3 regions of the Rhizobium sp. WW22 genome follow, and region 1 is predicted to be linked to each of the others. Evidence: riboswitches for the same ligand, from Rfam matches in the RefSeq annotation. Region 1 holds a riboswitch; each other region holds the start of a gene.

Region 1 (3,274 bases):
CGCAGAGGCCGGATTCGCAGGCGGCGCCGATGCGCACGCCGGCGCCCCGCGCCGCCTGAAGCACGGTCTGGCCCGCCGCACAGGCCACATCCTTGCCCGCCATCGTGAAGCGGATCGTGGTTGCCGCCTCGCCGGAAGCATCGTCAGAGACTTCCGCAAGCGGTGTCGCCGCATTGGCCGGCTGGAAGCTTTCCTGATGGTAGCGTGACATGTCGAAGCCATGCGCTTCGAGCATCGAGCGCACGGCATCCATGAAGACTTCCGGGCCGCAGCAGAAGATGGTGCGATCCATGAAATCGGGCGCCAGCAGACCGATCTTCGCCTTGTCGATGCGGCCCTTCAGCCCCGACCAGAGATCGGTGCGGCCGCAGCCTTCGACGATGAAGCCGAGATCGAGGTTCGGCATGAAGCGGGCGAGATATTCGAGCTCGGAGCGGAAGATGATGTCCGTCGGGCTGCGCGAGCAATTGACGAAAGTAATGTCAGACAATGGTGCTATGTCCGACATATACCGCGTCATCGACATCATCGGCGTGATGCCGGAGCCGGCCGAGACGAAGAGATATTTCTCGCCCGGATGACGGATGTGGCTGAAATCGCCGAGCGGGCCGAAAGCCTTGATGCGCATGCCCGGCTTCAGGTTCTCGAACATCCAGCGCGTGCCGATGCTATCTTTCTGCGCCTTCACCGTCACGGCGACCGAGAAGGGCCGCGACGGCGTGGACGACAGGGTATAGGTGCGCATGACCGGCTCCGGAGCCGCCGGCAGCTCCAGCGTCACGAACTGGCCCGGCAGATAGCGGAACCAGTTGTCCTTATCGGACCCGAAGGTGAAGGTCATCACATCGGGCGCTTCGGGCGTGACTGAGAGACATTCGAGCAGATGCTGCCTGTCGCTCCAAGGCTGCATTTGGTCGAGATGGCGATGCGGAAGGGAGACGGCCATGTTCATGCTCAGGCAACCGCCGACAGCTTGGCCTGGTCGCCTTGCAGCCGGTTGATCATGAAAGTCGTGTACCATTCGACGAACTGCATGACGCCGCCTTCATGGATTTCCGAATAGGGACCGGGCTCATAGGCCGGCGAGCGGATGCCGAAGGCATTTTCCTCGACGATCCGGCGGTCCTGATCGTTGGTTTCGGTCCAGACGTGTGTCAGTTCCTCGAGATTGTAGTCGACGCCTTCGACCGCATCCTTGTGAACGAGCCACTTCGTGGTGACGGCCGTTTCCTCGGCGCTGATCGGCAGGACACGGAAGGAAATCGCGTGGTCGCCGAGCATGTGGTTCCACGTCGTCGGATAGTGGAAGAGCAGCATAGTGCCGATGCCGTTGATCGTCACGTCGGGCGAGAGCGGCCGCCTGACGGCATTCTGGCCGGACATGGTGTAGCTTTCGGCGCCTTCGATCAGCGGCATACGGGCAGTGCGGAACTGTCCGTCCGGCGAGATCTTGAATTCGCTTGGCAGGCCTGCGGCTTCGCAGCGCGCCCAGTGCTCGGTGATGACGGGATCGCTCATCGCGCCCTGCACGCCGGTAACCGTCGGAGCTTCCGGGAAGGTGCGGCACAGTTCGGGGTGATTGGCCGCACAGTGATAGCACTCGCGGTTGTTTTCCCAGACGAGCTTCCAGTTGCCCTTTTCGATAATGGTGCTCTGGAAGGCGACCTTGGCTTCGCTGATACGATGCGGGGCCATGTAGGGCTCGATCGTGGCGCGAACCGGTGCGAAATCGGGAGCGTTCTGCGCGAGGCAGATGAAAATGTAGCCGCCGACACTTTCGCAGTGAACCGGCTTCAGCGAATACTGGCTCTTGTCGAAATCCTCCGCCATCTGTCGGGCAAAGAGCAGCGAGCCGTCGAGTTCGTAGGTCCACTGGTGATACGGGCAGACGAGCTTTGCCGACGATCCGCGCTCGGTCGTGCAGACGCGCGAGCCGCGGTGACGGCAGCTATTGTGGAAGGCGCGGATGACCTGATCGCGGCCACGGACGATGACGACGGGATAATCACCGATCTGGACGGTGAAGTAATTGCCCGCACGCGGCACTTCGCAATCATGGCCGATGAACAGCCAGTCGCGATAGTAGATCGTCTCCATGTCGAGCTTGAAGTATTCCGGATCAGTGTAGAAGGGTTGCTCCAGGCTGAAACCCGTCCGGTGGTTCTTCAGTTGCCGCAGAACTTTGCTGCCGATATCCATTTGCCTATCCTTGCGCAATACCGGAAGACGAGCAGAGGACATGCAAGGCCGTTGGGAACGGCCGAAAGCAATCCCCCGACCGCCCGCCGCGGTCAGTAAACCATATGTGCCCAAGGCTGGTTTCCGGGCTCTGGAGCGGCCCTGTTGCCAGGACCCCATGGCACCTTCCCAGACCGATCGGCCCAGTGGCTTTATCCGCCATGCCTCACTCCACCACCGTTGCGGGGGCAGCGCCGGATTTTGACCGGCTTCCCAATTCTCCGTCTCCCTAGCAGACGGCACCTTGAGATTGATATCATCATAGCTCTCGGCCGCGTCTGCCGCTGCGCTGCAATGCGACATCGGCTTCGAATTTGACGACAGGTGAAACCGGACGATAGGACGGTTGCATGGTGTGAGAATATTGACAGGCAATTCAATTACTTGGGCGCTTGCATCGGAGATGGTCAAAGCATCGCATATCCATTCCGCCAATGACGCTTTATCCTGATTGCGACAGGTCAGCGAATGGCCGGCAATCAGGGGAACAATTGGGCGGCAGAAAGCGCCAACGGAGCCGCTATCGGGGCGCCTTCAATCCGGCACGATCAAGCTCGGCTCAAGCTCCGTGGTTCATCATGTCACCAAAGAGTTTTATAGCGAGATCCGGCATGGCCAAACTCAGATATTTCGACGCTGGGAAGCCCGCCGAGCCCGAACCGGCGCAGCCGGTATCGACGACGGGGTACACCGAATTCCTGCGCACCGGCCGTATCAACCGGAACAGGCCGCATTGGCTGGCGGAAGAGCGGGAATACCTCACCCACGAACAGGTGGCCGAACGCACGGCGCTGAAGCTCAGGGACGCCGGCGAGAAGACCCACGACCGGCTCAACAATTTCCATAGGTCCATCCGCTTCCCGAAGCTCATCTTTCATCACACGCTGAAGGACACGCCGCATCTCGGCTATTGCCACGTTACAGCGGCGCGGACGCAGTTCGCGCATTATGAGGACGTGAACTGGGCTTTCTATATCGCCAATTTCTTTGCCCGGATCGGCCAGGAAGCGAACTTCTTCGAAGACATCAGCCTCAA
Region 2 (3,274 bases), on a different replicon from region 1:
GGCGATAGTCCCAGACGATCCCCTGATGGATCCGGCTGAGTTCGAAGCTCGTTCCGAACAACCGGTTCGAAACGGCCTTTACTGTGGTCGACAGCGGGATCGAAATCTCGCCGATCGATACGGCGAGGCTGATCATGAATGCCAGAAGAATGACGGCAGCCATGGCGAGCGCCAAGAGCGCCCACCATGCCCTGCGTTTTGCGGCGAGACCCATATCTTACTGCGCCAGGCCGAAGGACTTGATGCCCTTGGCCAATACTTCAATGCCGTCGATGGTGCGGATGGTCGGGTTCATCGACTGCGCATCCATCATGACGAAACGCTTGTTCTTAACGGCGTCGAGCTGGCTGGTGACTGGATCTTTTTCGAGGAAATCGACTTTGACCTTCGGATCGTCGGCCGCATAGCGGCGGCGGTCCATGGTGGCTATGACGATCACGGCCGGGTTGGCCTGCGAAATGGTTTCCCACCCGACCATCGGCCATTCTTCTTCCGTCGTCACCACGTTTCTGGCGCCGAGCGTCTTCAGGATATAGGCCGGCGCGCTGTTCTTGCCGGCGATATAGGCATCGCCATTGACCTCCTTGCTGGAGAACCAGAACACGATCGGAAGATCCTTGGCCTTGGCAGCGGCAATCGAAGCGACTGCATCCGCCTCGCGCTTTTTCAGATCCGCGATCAGGGCATCGCCGCGATCCCTAACGTCGAAGATCTGCGAGAGCTCGGCGATTTCGTGATAGACCAGATCCATCGTGAAAAGCTCCTTGCGCACACCATCGCCGCCATCGGTATTGACCTTGGCGACACAATCGGTCGGAGCAACATAGGTATTGATCCCGAGTTCCGAAAATTGCTGGCGTGTGCCGACGGAACCCTGCGCGCCGACATGCCATTCGAATTCGGCAGCGACGAGATCCGGAGCCTTGCCAACGACGGATTCGAAGCTCGGATCGTTATCGGCGAGCCGCGGGATCTTGCCGTTGACTTCGGCATATTGCGGCAGAACCGGGCCGACCCAGACCGCCGTTCCGGCAATCTTGTCGGCAAGGCCGAGCGAAAAGAGGATTTCACTCATGCCCTGGCCGATCGAAACGATCTTGGCCGGAGCCTTTTCAAAAGTGACCTTCTGACCGCAATTATCGATGGTGAGAGGATATTGGGTGGCGGCAAAACCGGAGCCGGCAAAACCGGTCAGCCCAAGTGCAAATGCAATGGTCGTCAAAAAATGGCGCATGAAAGGTCTCGATAGGATTAAGGAAACGGGGCGGCGTCAGCGCGATCGCGCTGAGAAAGACGGCCGCCGGCTGCGGAGATCCCAATCAAGGCCGATAGGTGTCGGATAATGTCGAAGGCGCAGGTCAATCATTCTCTGTCCTTTCCGAGCATCCCCGCCCGGCTGATTGGATCGTGATCGACGGCAGGTCTCCTGGCTTGCGGATATCTGACTATCATCGGCCTTCCCGCAAGCATGCTTGCAGTGGCGCGGCTCAAAGCCTCAGGAAGGAACCAGCAGGCTGGTCATTCCCGGATGATCGGCAATCCGCTTACAGTTGCGGGGGCAGCCACGGTCTAGGTCCCGCTTGGGTCATCCTCACCGTGTTCCCTATTAATCCCCGCGGAGTCTTCCTTGGGGAACCGTCACGTCCAGTTATTCCGGACTGCCCCGTTCCGTCAAGGACGCTTGGATAGAAATGAGACAGAGCACGCCATGCCCATGGGAAGGAAAGGCGGCGGGCCTATGCGGCCTCTGCCAGTTCCACACGATTTCTCCCGCCCGCCTTCGCCCGATAGAGCGCCTTGTCGGCGGCCTCGAGCACATGTTTGAAATCTGTCGTCGGTTCGAGGGAGCAGGCGATGCCGATGCTGACCGTGACATGGACGGCCTCCTGCTCGAACATCAAGGTCGTGTCCTCGATGTCCTTGCGAATTTTCTCCGCGACGGCAGCGGCGGCTCGCGTATCGGTGTTGGGCAGCAGCACGACGATCTCCTCGCCGCCATAACGGGCGGCAATATCAGTCTTGCGGACGGTTTGCCTGATGACATCGGCCAACCGCGCCAGAACGGTGTCACCGAAGGAATGGCCCCAGCTATCGTTGATCTTCTTGAAGTGATCGATATCGAGCATGATGATCGAGAAGGGGATACGCCGCATACCCGCTTCCTTGCTGCATCGATCGCCTTCGCGCTGCAGCACCCGGCGGTTGGGAAGCCTTGTCAGCGGATCGAGGCTCGCTTCGTTCTCCAGCGCGCGCTGGATGCCAATGCGATATTGCTCCCGCTGCAAGAGATCCGACAACAGCATGACGCCGAGGATATTGACGATCGTCACCGGAAGTGTCGCCGAGATAAGAAGGGCGCGCGCAACCGTCCACGGAAAAAGGAAAACAACCACAATGGATGAACAGGTCGCCAGACCGAACAGAGCCGATCGCCGCCATCCCGTGCCGGTCCATTGCCGCGGCAGCAGAGTGAGTACATAGCCCGCGATTGCAACGATTACGATGCCGGCTACGCCGACCACCGCGCCCATGCCGCCCACCATGTACCGAAACAGCGCCATCATCGCCGCAGCGACAATGGTTCCCAAAAGGCCGCCATAGATTGGCGTAAGGACAAGGAGGATCGACCGGCCATCCTGGATCACACCTGGCATCCATTGGATGGGATCGCCCATGGACAGGATGCCGACCAGCCCGAACAACAGCCCGACGGCCACGGATTTCAAAGCGCCGCGCTCGACGATACGGATGACCCAGGAATAGGCATAGACAATAATCGCCACCTGGCCGAGGACACGTATTAGCGAGATCAGATGTGTTTCGACTTCCATGGCGATTCCCAGTCTTCGCAACGCGCCGCGATAGATGAGCTGCGGCGGCATGGTCGAAGTCCTTATGAGATACCATGCGATCTCTAAAAATAGTTTATATGCCTCTCATCGATCGGCAGTGCGGCGGCATCGCGGCACGAATTGACGCATTGCGCTTGTGATGCGCCTGCCCTATGAATGAAACCTTATCCGCGAATGCGGTGGTGGGGACAAGCATGCGGAAGACGATTTCGCGAACATTTCAGTGGAGCGCGCGCATTCTTTGCGCCGTTGCGCTGTTGCTCGTCGGCTTCGCCCATCAACCGATCGTCGCAACCGCGGACGAAATATCCCCGATCGAGCTTGCCCAGTACCGGCTTCCGGATGGCTCCCTGCCCGTTCTTTGCATCACCTACAAGGATGCCGACGGCAAGGTGCACGGGAAAGCCTACGCACCCGGATGC
Region 3 (3,274 bases), 1.2 Mb from region 1:
GTCCATCTCGTGCAGACCGATCACCACGAGCCGGGTCGCGCGGGCTTCGCCCGGTGTCCAGGCGCGATCGAAATAGGTGTCGATGCGGCTGCCGACGGCCTGCACCTGCAGGCGCATGGGCTTGCCGGGGACATCGACAAAGCCCTTGAGGCGCAGCACGTCATGCTCCGCAATCACGCCCTTCAGCGCATCGACGAAAGCCACCGGATCGGCGATCGGGCCAAGTTCGACGACGAAGCTGTCGAACTCGTCGTGATCGTGCGGCGTGCCGTCCTCATGCTCCAGCTCGTGATGGGATTTGCGGTTGACAATATCGTCTTCCGTGCCGATTCCGAGGCCGAGCAGGATGGCGGCCGGCACATCGCCGTTCTTCGCTTCGATGATCGTCGGCTTGCGGCTGGTGCGTGAGGCAACTTCGGCGCGGACACGGCCGAGACCGTCGATATCGATCAGGTCGGTCTTGTTGAGCACGATCAGATCTGCGCAGGTCAGTTGGTCTTCAAAAAGCTCCTCGATGGGGCTTTCGTGGTCGAGCGAATCATCCTCGACGCGGGCAGCCTCGACGGCGTCGTGGTCGTCGGCGAAACGGCCGGCGGCGACGGCGGCGCTATCGACGACGGTGATGACGCCGTCGACGGTGACGTGGGTGCGGATGTCGGGCCAGTTGAAGGCAGCGACCAGCGGCTGCGGCAGAGCAAGGCCTGACGTTTCGATGACGATGTGATCCGGGCGCGCATCGCGCTCTAGAAGCTTCGTCATCGTGGGGATGAAATCGTCGGCCACGGTGCAGCAGATGCAGCCATTGGTCAGCTCGATGATATCGTCTTCGGTGCAGTTCTCCGCGCCGCAGCCCTTCAGCACGTCGCCATCGACACCGAGATCGCCGAATTCGTTGATGATGAGCGCGATCTTCTTGCCGCCGGCATTCTGCAGGAGGTTGCGGATCATCGTCGTCTTGCCGGCTCCGAGGAAGCCGGTGATGACGGTGGCGGGAATCTTTTCCTGGTTCATATGCATCAACCCTTCATTTTCAGCGGCAGGCCCGCTGCGATAAAATAAACTTCGGCACTCGCCGCTGCGACCATTTGGTGCAGACGGCCGGCATGATCGCGAAACGCGCGCGCCATGCGATTTTCCGGCACGATTCCCAAGCCCACCTCGTTGGAGACGAGAACGAGCCTCGATCGTGCGGTCGGCAGAAAGGCGGTCAGGGCGGCAAATTCCGCCGCCATGTCACGCTCGGCCATCATCAAATTGGTGACCCATAGCGTCAGGCAGTCGACAAGCACGGCTCGCCCCTCGGCATCGATGGCGGCAAGCTGACCGACAAGATCGATCGGCTCCTCATGCGTCTGCCAGAGATCGCCGCGGTCGGCACGATGCTTTGCGATGCGCTCGCGCATCTCGTCATCCCATGCCTGCCCTGTCGCCACATAGTGACGTTCAAGACCCGTGTCCGAAACCAGGGATTCGGCAAACCTGGATTTGCCGGAACGCGCGCCCCCAAGGACGAAGACTGCTCGGGAAGTCGAAAACGACATACGCTATGCCCGCTCCCACGCGGAATCGAGGGTCTGCAGCACATCGCTGGAACCGGAAGACGGGCGCCTACACGCCGAAAACTCGTCTTGCGCCATGACAACCTCCGTGCTGGCAGCGGAACTTACGTCCCAGAACAGGCTCTGTGCCCGGCACGCATGGCAGGTCTCCTGGCTCGCGGATAAGGCGCCGCGACGGGGGCAGACCGAAACCGGTCGCCCCCAATCGTGCACAAGCGGGTCTTTCTCGCCTTCCCGGCAATGCATCATGAAAAGGCGGACGATTCGTAGAATAAGAGGCGTCCAGCCCCGGTTAATCATGATGCCACGCCAGTGGCTTTTTCGACTTGAGCCTGTCCCGCCCCGTTCGCCCCATGCGAACCATCAACAGAACAGGCTTCGAACCGAATGAAAGACCCTGACCGCTCTACAGTCGCGGGGTCGGCTGTGATGAGAACGCCCGGATTGGGTCCGTCCCTTCACATTCCCTTTTCATCCCATGCGGCAGATCGCCGCTCAGGAACCATTCGTTATGCCGGCAATGATTAGGCTTTCACTTACCTCAAGTCAATCAAGGGCATGGATGCGACCTGCGCCGTCCCGATTGCGAAATCGGCGGAAAATTCTCATGAAACCAGCGGCTTTTTTGCCGTATTTCTTTGATGTTAGGAGTTTATAGAGGGTAAGCTCTCACATTCGAGTAAAACGTATCGTCCGTTTCCCATGCTGCAGAAATTCCAACCGCGACGCCTCGGCGTCTTCTCGGCCCTATTCGATCTCGGTCGCTTCAGGGCATTGCTGCGCCGTGGCGAATTGGGACTTGTCTTCGCCGGAGCGCTGGTAGGCATAGTATCCGGCTGTGCGGTCACGGCGATGAGCTATATCTCGCGCAAACTTCACAGCGTCATCTATGGCATAACCGACTACGAACGCTTGAGTTCGGCGGCAATGGCAATTCGGGACAAATCGGTAGTGTTCATCGCACCGATCGCAGGTGGCATCATTCTCGGCATACTGCTCTACATATTGTCCCGCACACGCAAAAAGCCGATGGTCGACCCGATCGAAGCCAATGCGCTGCACGGCGGTCGCATGTCGCTCACCGACAGTATCATCGTTGCCGTGCAGAACCTGATCTCGAATGGATTCGGCGCCTCTGTCGGACTTGAGGCCGGCTACACGCAGATTGCCGCCGGCATCGCCTCCAAATTCGGCTACAAGATGCAGATGCGCCGCGCAGACCTGCGCATGCTCGTCGGCTGCGGCGCGGCCGGCGCCATCGCCGCTGCGTTCAACGCGCCGCTCACCGGCGCCTTCTACGCCTTCGAGCTGATCATCGGCAGCTATTCGATCGTGACGCTGACACCCGTCGTCGTTTCGGCGCTGATCTCGACCATGATCGCAAGATTGCTTGCCGGCGACGACTTTGCCATCGATATCGATCACTTCGGGGCGATCGTGCCGGCGGATTATCTTCCGGCCATCCTACTCGGCGCCTTCTGCGCCGGTATCGGCATCCTGATCATGCAGGGCGTCGCATGGGTCGAGGAACTGGCGCGCAAAAGCTCGATCGCGCCGCCTTTCCGCCCTGCGCTTGGCGGCTTGGTGGTGGGAACACTAGCGTTGATCTCGCCACAGGTTCTGTCTGCCGGCCACGGCGCCCTGCATCTTAACCTATCGGCCGATGTGACGCTGAGTGCACTTATCGGCGTCTTCATCCTGAAGTCCCTGGCATC

The links. A riboswitch is a leader RNA that binds a small molecule or an ion and turns the genes downstream of it on or off. The one in region 1 is predicted to bind cobalamin.
Region 2: linked by a shared signal. The riboswitch ahead of ACK83U_RS26600 (ABC transporter substrate-binding protein) and the one ahead of ACK83U_RS02505 (aromatic ring-hydroxylating oxygenase subunit alpha) in region 1 are both predicted to bind cobalamin.
Region 3: linked by a shared signal. The riboswitch ahead of cobU (bifunctional adenosylcobinamide kinase/adenosylcobinamide-phosphate guanylyltransferase) and the one ahead of ACK83U_RS02505 (aromatic ring-hydroxylating oxygenase subunit alpha) in region 1 are both predicted to bind cobalamin.

Annotation. Positions count from the first base shown of each region.
Region 1 covers NZ_CP178198.1:498,025-501,298, reverse strand. Annotated here, with positions in the region: gene ACK83U_RS02510 (hybrid-cluster NAD(P)-dependent oxidoreductase) at 1-952, opposite strand, end outside; gene ACK83U_RS02505 (aromatic ring-hydroxylating oxygenase subunit alpha) at 955-2,199, opposite strand; cobalamin riboswitch at 2,296-2,500, opposite strand; gene ACK83U_RS02500 (DUF6656 family protein) at 2,850-3,274, shown strand, end outside.
Region 2 covers NZ_CP178199.1:1,639,090-1,642,363, forward strand. Annotated here, with positions in the region: gene ACK83U_RS26595 (iron ABC transporter permease) at 1-214, opposite strand, end outside; gene ACK83U_RS26600 (ABC transporter substrate-binding protein) at 218-1,234, opposite strand; cobalamin riboswitch at 1,399-1,655, opposite strand; gene ACK83U_RS26605 (GGDEF domain-containing protein) at 1,737-2,882, opposite strand; gene ACK83U_RS26610 (hypothetical protein) at 3,047-3,274, shown strand, end outside.
Region 3 covers NZ_CP178198.1:1,686,567-1,689,840, forward strand. Annotated here, with positions in the region: gene cobW (cobalamin biosynthesis protein CobW) at 1-1,011, opposite strand, end outside; gene cobU (bifunctional adenosylcobinamide kinase/adenosylcobinamide-phosphate guanylyltransferase) at 1,017-1,541, opposite strand; cobalamin riboswitch at 1,682-2,081, opposite strand; gene ACK83U_RS08410 (chloride channel protein) at 2,262-3,274, shown strand, end outside.